2 regions of the Rhodoferax sp. P1_F3 genome follow, and region 2 is predicted to be linked to the other one. Evidence: riboswitches for the same ligand, from Rfam matches in the RefSeq annotation. Region 2 holds a riboswitch; the other holds the start of a gene.
The links. Region 2 has a riboswitch for S-adenosylhomocysteine ahead of metH (methionine synthase). Riboswitches for the same ligand answer to the same signal wherever they lie in the genome.
Positions count from the first base shown of each region.

Region 1 (7,305 bases), on a different contig from region 2:
GAAGCGCATCAGCTGCGTGGAACTGGTGATGGGCATGATGCCCGGCACCACGGGCACCTCCAGCCCCAGCGCATCCACCTCTTCCACAAAGCGGAAGTAGGCGTCTGAGTTGTAGAAATACTGGGTGATGGCCGAGTTGGCACCAGCCTTGACCTTGGCGGCAAACGCCTGCAGGTCATGGGCCGGTGACTTGGCTTGGGGGTGCACCTCGGGATAGGCCGCCACTTCGATGTGGAAGTCATCGCCCGACTCAGCTCGGATAAAGGCCACCAGGTCGCTGGCGTAGTGGAACTCACCACCCGCGCCGTAACCACTGGGCAGATCGCCACGCAAAGCCACCAGGCGCTTCACGCCCATGGTCTTGAGGATGGCCAGCTGATCGCGCACGGTGTTTTTGGTCGCACCGATGCACGAAAAATGCGAAGCCGCGCTCACGCCTTCAGCCAGGATCTCACGCACCGCACCGAAGGTGCCTTCTTGCGTGGAACCGCCGGCACCAAAAGTGACCGAGCAAAAATCGGGGCGCAGCGCGTACAGCTGCTGGCGCACGCCCCGCAGCTTCTCCGCGCCTTCGGGTGTTTTGGGGGGAAAGAACTCCAGACTCAGCGGAATTCGGTCGTTGGTAAACATCAGCATCTCCGTCTCGCACGCCCCGCACACGCGGGAGCTGCGTTCAGCCCGCCTTGCGGGCGCAAATGAAAAATTCGCGGTTGCCGTCGCCGCCTTCGATGGGCGAGTCGAACCACGCGGTGACCGTCAGGTCCAGTTCGGCACAGGCCTCGCGCAGGCGCTGCTCGACGATGGCGTACATGGCCGCGTCTTTGACAATGCCGCCCTTGCCTACCTGGCCAGGCTGCAGTTCAAACTGCGGCTTCACCAGGGTCAGCAAGGTGCCACCGTCCCGCAACAAAGGCACCGCCGCGGGCAGTACCAAGGTTTGCGAGATGAAGGATAGGTCGGCCACCAGCAGGTCAAACGGCGGCGCGAATTCTGGCGGCAAGGTGGCCAGCTCGGCCTCCTCACGGCTGTCATCGGAGCCATCGAAACCTTCAAAGGTTGCGCCATCCTCTTCCAGGTCAAATTGGCCTTCAGCACCCGTACTGTCTGCGTAAGCAGCTATCAAATCTGCAGCGGACAGGGTACGGGCATTGACGCTCTCCACGCACAAGACCCGGGCGTCCTCGCGCAGGCTGGGGTGCAGTTGGGCACTGCCCACATCCACCCCCACCACCGCGGCGGCACCCGCCTGGATCAGGCAGTCGGTGAAACCACCGGTGCTCTGCCCCACGTCCAGGCAACGCAGCCCCGCCACCGACAAGCCCACGTGCTTGAGGGCGGCCTCCAGCTTCAGACCACCCCGCGACACATAGCGTGCCTCGGAGTCGTCCAGCAGCTCGATGCGAGCGTCCTCAGGCACGTCGTCGCCATTCTTGACCACGCGTTTCCAGACCTCGCCGCCCGCTTCCATCTTCTGCCACTGCACGCCATCGGCGATCAGGCGTTGGGCCTGCGAGCGGGTGCTGGCCAGCCCGCGCTGTACCAGCAGTTGGTCTATACGCATGAAGTCCTTGGCTTAGTAGCGGTAGGTGTTTTTCTTGTACGGACCGGCTTTGGAGACGCCGATGTACGAAGCCTGCTCGTCGGTCAGTTCGGTCAGCATGGCGCCGACCTTCGTCAGGTGCAGACGCGCCACTTTTTCGTCCAGGTGCTTGGGCAGCACATAGACCTTGCCAACCTTGTATTCCTTGGGCTTGGTGAACAGCTCGATCTGGGCGATGGTCTGGTTCGCAAAGCTGGACGACATCACGAAGCTGGGGTGGCCGGTGCCGCAGCCCAGGTTCACCAGGCGGCCCTTGGCCAGCAGGATGATGCGCTTGGAAGGCTTCTTGCCCTTGGCCGGGAAGATCACATGGTCCACCTGGGGCTTGATCTCTTCCCACTTCAGCTTTTCCAGCGAAGCGACGTCGATTTCATTGTCAAAGTGGCCGATGTTGCTCACGATGGCCTGGTCCTTCATGGCCTCCATGTGCTTGTAGGTGATGACGTTCTTGTTGCCGGTGGTGGTCACGAAAATGTCGGCCTTGTCGGCAGCGTATTCCATGGTCACGACCTTGTAGCCTTCCATCGCGGCCTGCAGGGCGTTGATGGGGTCGATCTCGGTCACCCACACTTGGGCGGACAAAGCGCGCAGGGCCTGGGCAGAGCCCTTGCCCACGTCACCGTAGCCAGCCACCACGGCCACCTTGCCGGCGATCATCACGTCGGTGGCGCGCTTGATGCCGTCCACCAGGGATTCGCGGCAACCGTACAGGTTGTCGAACTTGCTCTTGGTCACCGAGTCGTTCACGTTGATGGCGCGCAGGGCCAGTGTGCCCTTGGCGGCCATTTCTTCCAGGCGCATCACGCCCGTAGTGGTCTCTTCGGTAACGCCCATGATGTTCTTCAGGCGGCGGCTGTACCAGGTGGAGTCCACCTTCAGCTTGGCCTTGATGCTGTTGAACAGGCAGATTTCTTCGTGGCTACCGGGCTTGGCCAGGAGCTTGATGTCTTTCTCGGCGCGAGCGCCCAGGTGCATCAGCAGCGTGGCATCGCCGCCGTCGTCCAGGATCATGTTGGGGCCTTCAGCCGCAGTCCCCTTCTTGCCGTTGAACTCAAAAATGCGGTGGGTGTAATCCCAGTAGTCTTCCAACGACTCACCCTTGACAGCAAACACTGGCGTGCCAGTCGCGGCAATTGCGGCGGCGGCGTGGTCTTGCGTGGAGAAGATGTTGCACGAAGCCCAACGCACATCGGCGCCCAGGGCCTTCAGCGTTTCAATGAGCACGCCGGTCTGGATGGTCATGTGCAGCGAGCCGGTGATGCGTGCGCCCTTCAGGGGCTGGACCTTGGCGAACTCTTCGCGGATGGCCATCAGACCGGGCATTTCGGTCTCGGCAATGGTCAGCTCTTTGCGGCCCCAGGCTGCCAGGGCGATGTCGGCAATCTTGAAGTCTTCAGTCTTGGCGACGGGCGCCTTCACCACTTTGGCAGCCGCCTTGGGGGCTACGGATTTGACGGCAGCCTTGACAGCCTTGGGGGTCTTGGAAAATTTCAACACAGCGCTCATGGTTCACTCCAAAAGTTCATTTGAATAAACACTGGCGGGCGGGGATTCAAGAGGTAAAACTCACCGCACACAAACCAGTGGGTGAGCGCCGTTGGGAGGCACAGCGCAGGGCGCGCCGTGTTTTCCGAGCCTCACTCGCCGTGCCGCTGGGGGCATCGGGCGAGCTGCAACGCTCCTCGGAAGTGGCGCATTTTAGCCTGTTGCCACGGACCGCGGCAACCTTTAGGGATTTATCGCACCGGCCCGGTGGTGGTGCCCAGCTGCAGTCCAGGCTGGCGCAGTAAGTGGTAGGGGCCATCTTCAGGCGCGTGCAGCACCTGGAACACCATGTCGGCCAGTGCCTCGCCCGTGGTGTGGGGCGTGGGCTGGGTAACGGTGGTGACTGGCATGCCGGTAAGCAACGTATCTTGCGGAATGTCCCCATGCACCACGACCGAAATGTCTTGCCCCACGCGCACGCCGGCATCCATCAGGCCGCGGATGACGCCCACGCCGCCCAGGTTGTTGTCGACCAGCACGGCGGTGGGCCGCGGGCTCATGGCCAGCAGGGCCTGCACGGCCTGCAGGCCGCTGCGCCGGTCTTGCACATCGCCCACGCGGTAGTGGGCCGGGCAATCCAGATTGCGCGCTGTCAGCGCGGCCATGAAGCCGCGGTGGCGCTGGAAGGCAAAGTTCAGCTCCAGCGGCGCATGTACATAGGCAAACCGCGTATGGCCCAGTTTGAGCAAATGCTCCACGGCCAGACGACTGCCCATGTCGTTGTCAAAGTCCACCCAGGAATAGTCGTCGCACGCATGGGTGCGGCCATAGCCGACAAAGGGGTAGCCCTTTTCCCGCAGGTAGTCCACGCGCGGGTCATGCACCCGGGTGTTGGGCACGACGACCGCGTCCACCCGCCCACCGTGAAACAGGCGCTCGTAAAACGTCAGATCGGTCTCGTTTTTGGCCACCGCCAGCAGCAGGTCCAGCTGTTTGCTTTGCAGGCGCTCTCCCAGGCCATCGGCCATGTCCAGAAACTGCGGGTTGCCCAGGTTTTCCACCGCGGCGGAGTAGACAATGCCCACCGCATCGGTCTTGCCGCGCACCAGGCGACGCGCACCGGCGTCGGGCCGGTAGCCCATGGCCGCAGCCATGGCCTGCACACGCTCGCGGGTCTGCTCATTCACATCGGTGTAGCCATTCAAGGCGCGGCTGACCGTGGAGGTGGATAACCCCAGTGCACTGGCCAGTTGCTTGATGCTCACACGCTGCTCCGCTCGTTTCGCTTGTTGGAGCGCGAGTGTAAGGGCAAGCGGTCGGTTGGCGCCCTCTGTAAAATACCGAGCTTCTCTCTGGTGGCCCGCCCCTTGTGCGCTGCCCACACCCGACCTTGGACCCCCTGTGACCTACGCCCCCGAAACCCGCCGCCGCCGCACCTTTGCCATCATTTCCCACCCTGACGCCGGCAAGACCACGCTGACCGAAAAGCTGCTGCTGTTCTCGGGAGCAATCCAGATCGCCGGCTCGGTGAAGGCCCGCAAAGCCACGCGCCACGCGACGTCCGACTGGATGGAAATTGAAAAGCAACGCGGCATCTCGGTGGCATCAAGCGTCATGCAGATGGTCTACCGCGACCACGTGATCAACCTGCTGGACACGCCCGGCCACAAGGACTTCTCGGAAGACACCTACCGGGTACTGACCGCGGTGGATTCCGCGTTGATGGTGATTGACGCGGCCAACGGTGTGGAAGCGCAGACCCGCCGCCTGATTGAGGTCTGCCGCCAGCGCGATACACCTATCATCACGTTTGTGAACAAGATGGACCGCGAAGTGCGCGAGCCGCTGGACATCCTGGACGAGATCGAACGCGAGCTGGGCATGCCCTGCGTGCCCATGACCTGGCCGGTGGGCCAGGGCAAGGCCTTCGGCGGCATCATCAATTTGCGCACCAAAGCCATGACGGTCTTTGAGAGCGGCAGCGAGCGCCGCCCGCAGGACTTTGACGCCGTGCCGCTGAACGACGCCGACTCGCTGGCCAAGCGCTTTGGCCATGAGTGGACGACCGCTATCGAGAGCATGGAGCTGGCCACCGGCGCCAGCCCCGCCTGGGACCTGGAGGCCTTTTTGGCCGGCAAGCAAACCCCCGTGTTCTTTGGCTCGGGCGTGAACAACTTTGGCGTGATGGAAGTGTTGGACGCGCTGGTGGACCTGGCACCCTCGCCCGGCCCGCGTACCAGTTCTTTCATCGTCAACAAGCAGCCTGTCATCAAGGAAGTGCAGCCCGAAGACGACGCCTTCAGCGGCGTGGTGTTCAAGGTGCAGGCCAATATGGACGCCAACCACCGCGACCGCATTGCCTTTGTGCGCATGGCCAGCGGCAAGTACACGCCAGGCATGAAGCTCAAGGTGATGCGCACCAGCAAAGAGTTGCGCCCCACCAGCGTGGTGACCTTCATGAGCCAGCGCCGCGAGGCGGTGGAAGAGGCCTATGCAGGCGACATCGTGGGCTTTACCACCCACGGCGGCGTGCAGTTGGGCGACACGATTACCGACGGCAGTGTGAACCTCATGTACACCGGCCTGCCCTTCTTCGCGCCCGAAATGTTCATGACCGTGGTGCTGAAAAACCCGCTACGTACTAAGCAACTGCAGCAGGGCCTGGCCCAGCTGGGCGAAGAAGGTGCCATTCAGGTGTTCCGCCCTGAGATGGGCGGCAACATGCTGCTGGGCGCCGTGGGCCAGCTGCAATTTGAAGTGGTGCAGCACCGCCTCAAGGGCGAATATGACGCCGACATCCGCCTGGAAGGCAGCCAGTACACCGGCGCGCGCTGGATCACGGCCGACACGCCCAAAGAGCTGCAGGAATTCATCAACGCCTACCCCGCCCGCATGGCGCGCGACGCGGCCGACACGCTGGCTTACCTGTGCACCAGCCCCTACGACGTGCGCCTGGCGCAGGAGCGCTTTCCCAAGATCCACTTCCACCCGCTGCGCGAGCACGCGGGCTTGGCGCTGCAAAGCGCGGGCTGAAGGGCCAGCTCCTTCGCCCACCGAAGTAAGATCAAAAGCCCGCTGCAGTCAGTGGGCTTTTTTATTGGCTTGACCGGACAGGAGCACCCCATGACATTTCCCTCTTCCCTGCGCCTCGCCAGCGCCCTGCTGCTGGCAGCCCTGGGCACGGCCGCTAACGCCGAACAACTGAAGCTGCGCATCCTGGAGACCACCGATGTGCACATGAACCTGCTGAGCTACGACTACTACCAGGACAAGCCGACCGACCAATACGGCCTGGCCCGTGCCATCAGCCTCATCAAGGCCGCACGCAGCGAGGCACCCAACAGCCTGCTGTTTGACAACGGCGACCTGCTGCAGGGCAACCCGTTGGGCGATGTGGTGGCGCGCGTGGCCCCGCTGCAGCCCGGCCAGACGCACCCGGCCTACAAGGTGTTGAACCCGCTGGGCTATGACGCGGCCAACTTGGGCAACCACGAGTTCAATTACGGTCTGGACTTTCTGCGCCGCTCCATCGCCGGGGCTGGTTTCCCCTACGTGAACGCCAATGTGCTGCTGGCCGACGGCAAACAAGACAGCGCCACGCCCACCCACGCCTTCACCCCCTATGTGCTACTGGACCGCACCTTCAAGGATGCCAGCGGCAAGGAGCAGAAGCTGCGCGTGGGCGTGATCGGCTTTGTGCCGCCACAAATCATGCAGTGGGACAAGGCCAACCTGGAAGGCAAGGTCACCACGCGCGATATGGTGGACATGGCCCGCCGCTACGTGCCCGAGATGCGGGCCAAGGGCGCGCAACTGGTGATCGCCATTCCCCACTCCGGTTTTGAGAAAGGTGAGGTCGGCAGCTTTGCGGAAAACGCTGTCTCCCGCCTGGCCGAAGTGCCCGGCGTGGACGCCATCTTGTTCGGCCATGCGCACGCAGAGTTTCCCGGCAAGGCCTTTGCCGACTACCCCAAGGTGGACATCGCGCGCGGCACCATCAACGGCGTGCCCGCCGTCATGCCCGGCCGCTGGGGTGACCACCTGGGTGTGATCGACCTGACGCTGGACAACAGCAGCGGCAACTGGAAGGTGGTGGACAGCCAGGCCAGCATTCGCCCCATTTTTGACCGTGCTGCAAAGAAATCGATCGCGGCAGAAGACCCCATGGTGATGGACCTGATCGGCGCGGAGCACCAGCGCACGCTGGACTATGTGCGCAA
Region 1 covers NZ_JBFUBO010000001.1:464,498-471,802, forward strand. Annotated here, with positions in the region: gene metF (methylenetetrahydrofolate reductase [NAD(P)H]) at 1-630, opposite strand, end outside; gene AC1DZ5_RS02305 (TlyA family RNA methyltransferase) at 674-1,561, opposite strand; gene ahcY (adenosylhomocysteinase) at 1,574-3,106, opposite strand; S-adenosyl-L-homocysteine riboswitch at 3,183-3,290, opposite strand; gene AC1DZ5_RS02315 (substrate-binding domain-containing protein) at 3,337-4,467, opposite strand; gene AC1DZ5_RS02320 (peptide chain release factor 3) at 4,487-6,118, shown strand; gene AC1DZ5_RS02325 (bifunctional 2',3'-cyclic-nucleotide 2'-phosphodiesterase/3'-nucleotidase) at 6,209-7,305, shown strand, end outside.
Region 1: linked by a shared signal. The riboswitch ahead of ahcY (adenosylhomocysteinase) and the one ahead of metH (methionine synthase) in region 2 are both predicted to bind S-adenosylhomocysteine.

Region 2 (7,305 bases):
AGGCCCCGCTTGGGCGTCAGGGTAGTGCCAGGCGCCAGCATGGTGTCCAGCCAGGACTGCTCTTGCGGTGTGGGCGCATGCGGTGCCGAGCACTCGGGACAATTCATGCGGACCAGGCGCTGGGCAATCACGGCCTGCAAGGAGGTTGCCACCATGAAGGGCGGCACGCCCATGTCCAGCAGCCGGAACGGGGTGCTGATGGCATCGCGCGTGTGCAGTGTCGATAACACCAAATGCCCGGTGATGGCTGCGCGGAGGCCGATCTCAGCCGTCTCTGCATCGCGCATTTCGCCCACCAGAATCACGTCGGGGTCCTGGCGCAGGCAAGCGCGCAGCACACGGGCAAAGGTCAGTTCAATCTTGTCGTTCACCTGCACCTGGGTGATGGCGGGCAGGCGGTACTCCACCGGGTCTTCCACGGTGATGACCTTGAGCTCGGCCGCATTGATTTCAGCCAATGCGGCATACAGCGTGGTGGTCTTGCCAGAACCCGTCGGGCCAGTGACCAGCACCATGCCGGAGCTGCGGGATAGCACCTCGCGAAAGCGCTTGAGCATGTCCGGCGGCATGCCGATGGTGTCCAGCCGCCGCATGCCGGCACCCTGGTTCAATAGCCGCATGACCGCGGATTCGCCATAGGTCGTAGGCAGCGTGGAAAGCCGTACGTCAATCGTGTTGTCCTTCAGACGCACGCTGAAACGGCCGTCCTGCGGCAGACGCTTCTCGGAAATATCCAAACCGGCCATGAGCTTCAGGCGCTGGGCCAGCGCGCCGCCAATGCGCTTATCGGCCTGGGTCTGGGTTTGCAACACGCCGTCCACGCGCACGCGGATTTGCAGAAAACCCTCTTGTGGCTCAATGTGCACATCCGATGCCCCCACCTGCGTGGCATCTTCAAACAGCGACTGCAGCAGGCGCACCACGGGGGCGCCTTCAATGCCCACGGTAGCGGTCAATTCGCCAAAGTCCACCGCGTCGCCCAGGTCTTTTTCCAGGGCGCGGGCCAGACCGCTGATTTCTTCCGTGCGGCGGTAGAGCCGGTCAAACGCGAGCGCCAACTGGCTCTCGGGCACCGCGGCAATGCCGATATTGCGCTTGAGCAGGCGGGTCAGTTCGTCGTAGGCAAACAGGTCTAGGGGGTCGCCCAGCGCTACCAACAGACTGTCACCCTTGTCTTCCAGCACCAACGCCTTGAAACGCCGGGCTGCACTTTCCGGCAACAGCTTGGTGACTTCGGCCCGAAACGGAAACGTCTTCAGGTTGACAAAGGGAATGCGCAGTTGGCGGGCCAAGCCATTGGCCAGCAGCTCTTCGGTGATGACCCCGGTTTCGATCAGCAGGCGCCCCACCTTTTTGCCGGTGGTGCGCTGCAGCTCCAGGGTTTGCTGCAGCTGCTCTTGGGAAATCAGGCGCTGCTGGACCAGCACGTCGCCCAGCCGCAGTTTTTCAGGGCGGCCTGGGGGCGGAGGCGGTGACGACGGGCGAGACCCGTCGGGCGCACCGGGCGCTGCCGTTGCCATGTTCATGCGCTATTCCTTTTGCGGTTTGCAAAAATAATAGCACGCAAGCCCGTTTCAAAGGGGGCGAACCACTCCTGAACCGCTCTTGGTCAGGCGGCGGGCGCGGGCTCATTAGCCGGGCTGATGCTGTTGCCCTCCACCTTGACGCGTGCGCCAACCGTAGCGGGACTACTCTGCTCGATAGAGCGCATCGAACCGTCTTCCATGCGGACTTCCACCCGGTAGACCATGTCTTTCTTCATCTTCTTCTCTACAGTGTTGCCGGCCCAGCCGCCACCCAGAACACCGGCGATGGTGGCCAGCGCCTTGCCGTCACCGCCACCAAACTGGTTGCCGACCAACCCGCCCAGCACTGCGCCGGCCACTGCGCCCGCGCCGCTGGGCTTAGCCTCACGCTCCACCGGGGTGACAGACTCGACCGTACCGCACACCGCGCAAATGGCCTTGTGTGGGGTGCCGGAGGCCACGGGCACGCCCGCTCCGGTGGGGGCGGCGTCAATCACCTCCCAAGGCTCGGTGGTCGGGGGCTTGGCAGCTACAGTGCTATGTGCCTTCGCGCTGGCCGACTGAGATTTCACTATCTTTTTAGGAGCTGCTAGCGCAGGTTTGGCGGGGGCTTCCGTCACTATTTCTTCATTTTTAGTCGCCAGCTCGGGCTCCAGCACCGAGGCGACGGTGGCCACGGGTGTCAGCGGAGTTGACGCGGCTATTTCTTCACCACTTTGGCGATTCACCTGCACCAGCGCGGCCCCCAGGGCCAGCGTGGTCGCGCCCAAGGCCGCAATGACAGCCCACAGCATCCGGTGGGCGCCGGGTTGGGGCACTCCGGGAATGGCGACAGTACTCATGGTTTTCCTCCAGCAAAAGGGGCTTGGTGCCCGTTAAGCCAAAGGTACACACCGCAACCGGCCGCGGCGTGTCTGATTTGTAACGCTGGGTAAAGCCGGCACCTTGGTCGGCACCAACTGCTTACAAATTGGGCGCCAGCAGGCGCTGCAGCTCAGCCTGGTTCAGGTTGCGGCGCTGGGCTAGGTCCTGCACCTGGTCGTCGCTGATCTTGCCCACGTTGAAGTACGTGGCATCCGGATGGCCAATGTAGAAGCCGCTGACACTGGCCGCCGGGGTCATGGCCAGGCTCTCGGTCACCGCCATGCCGATTTCTTCGGACTGCAGCAGGTCGAACATGTCCTTCTTGACACTGTGGTCCGGGCAGGCCGGGTAGCCGGGCGCGGGGCGTATGCCCCTGTACTTTTCGGCAATCAGATCCTCATTACTCAGCGCCTCGTCGGCCGCATAGCCCCACAGGTCGGTGCGCACGCGGTGGTGCAGCGCTTCGGCGAAGGCCTCGGCCAGACGGTCGGCAATGGACTTGAGCATGATGGCCGAGTAGTCGTCCAGGTCGTCCAGGAAGTACTTTTCCTTCTTGTCCACGCCAATGCCGGCCGTTACCGCGAACAGGCCCGCGTAGTCCGCCTTCACACCCTTGGGCGCCACAAAGTCGGCCAGGCAGCGGCTGGGACGCATCACGCCGTCAATCTCCTGCTTCTCGGTCTGCTGGCGCAGGCCGTACCAGGTCATCGCGACTTCGGAACGGCTTTCATCGGTGTAGAACTCGATGTCGTCGTCGTTCACCGTGTTGGCCGGGTACAGCGCCACGACGGCGTTGGCGGTCAGCCAACGGCCTTCGATCAGGCGCTTGAGCATGCGCTGGCCGTCGGCGTACACGCGCACGGCCTCGGTACCCACCACCTCGTCCTTCAAGATCGCAGGGAACGGTCCTGCCAAGTCCCAGGTCTGGAAGAAGGGGCCCCAGTCGATGTACTTGGCCAGCTCACCCAGGTCAAAGTTCTTGAAGACGCGGCGGCCGATGAACTTCGGCACCGTGGGCTGGTGCGCAGCCCAGTCGATCGGCGTCTTGTTGGCGCGTGCCTTGGCCAGAGGCCACATCGGTGTCTGCTTCTTGTTGGCGTGCTGGTGGCGTACCTTGTCGTAGTCAGAGTTCAGCTCGTCGATGTACTTGGTCGCACTGTCGCTCAGCAGGCTTTGCGCCACGCTCACGCTGCGCGAGGCGTCGGGCACATAGACCACGGGGCCTTCGTAGTGCGGCGAGATCTTCACCGCCGTGTGCACACGGCTGGTGGTGGCGCCGCCGATGAGCAGCGGGATTTTCTTGATGCGGAAGTAGTCGTCCTTCTGCATCTCGCCGGCCACGTACTGCATTTCTTCCAGGCTGGGCGTGATCAGGCCGGACAGGCCAATGATGTCCGCGCCTTCGATCTTGGCGCGCGCCAGAATCTCGTGGCAGGGCACCATCACACCCATGTTGACCACGTCGAAGTTGTTGCACTGCAAGACCACGGTCACGATGTTCTTGCCAATGTCGTGCACGTCGCCCTTCACCGTGGCGATGACGATCTTGCCCTTGGCCTTGGCTTCGCCACCAGCCTCCACCATGGCCAGCTTTTCGGCCTCGATATAGGGCAGCAGGTGGGCCACGGCGCTCTTCATCACGCGCGCGCTTTTCACCACCTGAGGCAAAAACATCTTGCCCTGGCCGAACAGGTCGCCCACCACGTTCATACCGTCCATCAGCGGGCCTTCGATCACATGCAGCGGGCGGCCGCCCTTGGCCAGCACGTTCTGGTAGGCCTCTTCGGTGTCTTGGGTGATGAAGTCGGTGATGCCGTGCACAAGGGCATGGCTCAGGCGCTGCCCGACGGACGCGGGCGCCTCGGGCGTGCCGCGCCACTCCAGCTTCTTGCTTTCGTCCTTGGCACCGCTTTTGGCAGTCTCCGCAATCTCCACCAGGCGCTCGCCCGCGTCGTCGCGGCGGTTCAGCACCACGTCTTCCACGCGCTCGCGCAGCACGGGCTCCAGGTCGTCGTACACGCCCACCATGCCGGCGTTGACGATGCCCATGTCCATACCCGCCTGGATGGCGTGGTACAGAAACACGGTGTGGATGGCCTCGCGCACCGGGTCGTTGCCGCGGAAGCTGAACGACACGTTGGACACACCGCCACTCACCTTGGCGCCGGGCAGGTTTTCCTTGATCCAGCGCGTGGCGTTGATAAAGTCCACCGCGTAGTTGTTGTGCTCTTCAATGCCGGTGGCAATGGCAAAGATGTTGGGGTCGAAGATGATGTCTTCCGCCGGGAAGTCGATCTCGTCCACCAGGATGCGGTAAGCGCGTTCGCAAATCTCCACCTTGCGCTCGTAGGTGTCGGCCTGGCCTTTTTCGTCAAAAGCCATCACCACAGCGGCAGCACCATAGCGGCGCAGCAGCTTGGCCTGGTGCTTGAAGGCGTCCACGCCCTCTTTCATGCTGATGGAGTTCACCACCGCCTTGCCCTGCACACAGCGCAGGCCGGCCTCGATCACGCTCCACTTGGAGCTGTCGATCATGATGGGCACACGGGAAATATCGGGCTCGGACGCAATCAGGTTCAGGAAGCGGACCATGGCGGCCTGGCTGTCCAGCATGGCCTCGTCCATATTGATGTCGATGATCTGGGCGCCGTTTTCCACTTGCTGGCGGGCCACAGCCAGCGCTTCCTCGAACTGGCCATTCAGGATCATGCGGGCAAAGGCCTTGGAGCCGGTGACGTTGGTGCGCTCACCCACATTGACGAACAGGCTACTGCTGTCGATCAGGACCGGCTCCAGACCGGAGAGCATCATGGGCGCTACGTTTTTAATAGCTGCTTGCGCAGTGTTGGCGGGGGCTTGGGGCATAAACTCACCTGAAAAATGGGGTCACAGGTGAGCGTCGTTGCGAGGGTGGCACCACCCGGTCCAAGCCTGACAAACCGCACCGGGTTTGCTGCAACGCTCCTTGGAGACCCAATTTTAACCGGCAACGACTTCCCAGGCACCACTGCGCTGCGAGGCAAACAGCGCATCGATGATGCGCATGTTCTGGATGGCGTCTTCCACACCGTAGTGCAGAGGCTGTGCGCCGCGGATGGCCAACGAGAAGGCATCCCCTTCCAGGCTGTACTGGTCGCAGGCGGCAAAGGTCTCGACCGCCGCTTCGCGGCCACCCAACACCTTGCCATCATCCACAAAGATGCGGGTTTCCTGGCCCTGGGGGGCGTTGAACGGAATCTCAATCTCCACCCGTTTCTCGGTGCCAATGGCGTGCACCCGTTGGTAGGGCGTGGTTTGCATGGACACAGTGAAATCCAGACGGCGACCACCGCCAAAGTCCAGCAATGCGCTGAAGGTGCGGTCCACACCGAAGTCCGGATCCATGTCCGCCAGCGCCATCACGCGCACGGGCTCAGCGCCAAACAGGAAGCGACCGGCCACGATGGGATAACAGCCAATGTCCATCAGCGCACCGCCGCCCTTGGCAGCGTCATTGCGGATGTTGTCCGCGTTGCGGTTGAAGTACGAGAACCACGCCTGCACCGTGCGCAGCTCGCCCAGCGCGCCACTCTGCACCAATTCGCGCGTGCGCAGCCACTGCGGGTGAAAGCGCACCATGAAGGCTTCCATGATGTGCACCTTGCCAGCCACTTCGCGCAACTGCGCTGCTTCATTGGCATTGAGCGCAACCGGCTTCTCGCACAGCACATGCTTGCCCGCACGCGCTGCGGCCAGCGTCATCGGCACGTGCAGGTCGTTGGGCAAGGGGTTGTAAATGGCCTCGATGGCCGGGTCAGCCAGCAGCTCTTCGTATGAACCATACGCCTTCGGAATACCCAACGTATCAGCCGCAGCCCGCGCGCTGGGCAAGCTGCGCGAGGCAATCGCCTGCACGTCGCACCACTGGCTGCGCATCAGCGCAGGCGTGACCTTCTCCATGCCGATCTTGGCGGTGCTGAGCACGCCCCAGGTGACTTTTTTCATTGCAATGTCCTCAGTTCAGGCGGCTTCTTTGTAGAAGAAATTGCGCTGCACGCTGCGCGCAGCAATCGGGTTCACCGCATGGGCGATGGCGCCAATGTGGTCAGGCGTAGTGCCGCAGCAGCCGCCCACAATATTCACCAGACCTTCCTCGGCAAACTCGCGCACCAGGCGGCTGGTTACGTCCGGCGTTTCGTCAAAGCCGGTGTCGCTCATGGGGTTGGGCAGACCGGCGTTGGGGTAGCAGCTGATGAAGGTGTCCGGCGCCACCTTGTTCAGTTCCTGAATGTAGGGGCGCATCAGCGCCGCACCCAGCGCACAGTTCAGGCCTATGGCCAGCGGCTGCGCATGCCGCACGCTGTGCCAGAAGGCCGTGACGGTCTGGCCACTCAATATGCGGCCCGACGCGTCGGTCACTGTGCCGCTGATGATGATGGGCAGGCGCTCGCCGCTGGCTTCAAAGTACTCGTCCACCGCAAACAGCGCGGCCTTGGCGTTCAGCGTGTCAAAGATGGTTTCCACCAAAATTACGTCGCTGCCGCCCTCCACCAGCGCTTTGGTCTGGTCGTAGTAGGCGGCGCGCAGCTCTTCAAAGGTGACGTTGCGCGCGCCGGGGTCATTCACATCGGGGCTGATGCTGGCCGTCTTGGGCGTGGGGCCCAGGGCGCCGGCCACAAAGCGGGGTTTGTCCGGCGTGCTGTATTTGTCGCAGGCGGCGCGGGCCAGCTTGGCCGACACCAGGTTCATCTCAATGGCCAGGTCGGCCATGTCGTAGTCGGCCTGGGCCACCGTGGTGGCGCCAAAGGTGTTGGTCTCGATCAGGTCGGCACCCGCGGCCAGGTAGCGCTCGTGGATGTCGCTGATCACGTCCGGCCGGGTGAGGCTCAACAATTCGTTGTTGCCTTTGACGTCCTTGTGGAAGTCCTTGAAGCGG
Region 2 covers NZ_JBFUBO010000002.1:611,387-618,691, reverse strand. Annotated here, with positions in the region: gene AC1DZ5_RS05615 (GspE/PulE family protein) at 1-1,520, opposite strand, end outside; gene AC1DZ5_RS05610 (outer membrane lipoprotein) at 1,610-2,368, opposite strand; gene metH (methionine synthase) at 2,490-5,255, opposite strand; S-adenosyl-L-homocysteine riboswitch at 5,278-5,363, opposite strand; gene AC1DZ5_RS05600 (Gfo/Idh/MocA family protein) at 5,370-6,374, opposite strand; gene AC1DZ5_RS05595 (homocysteine S-methyltransferase family protein) at 6,390-7,305, opposite strand, start outside.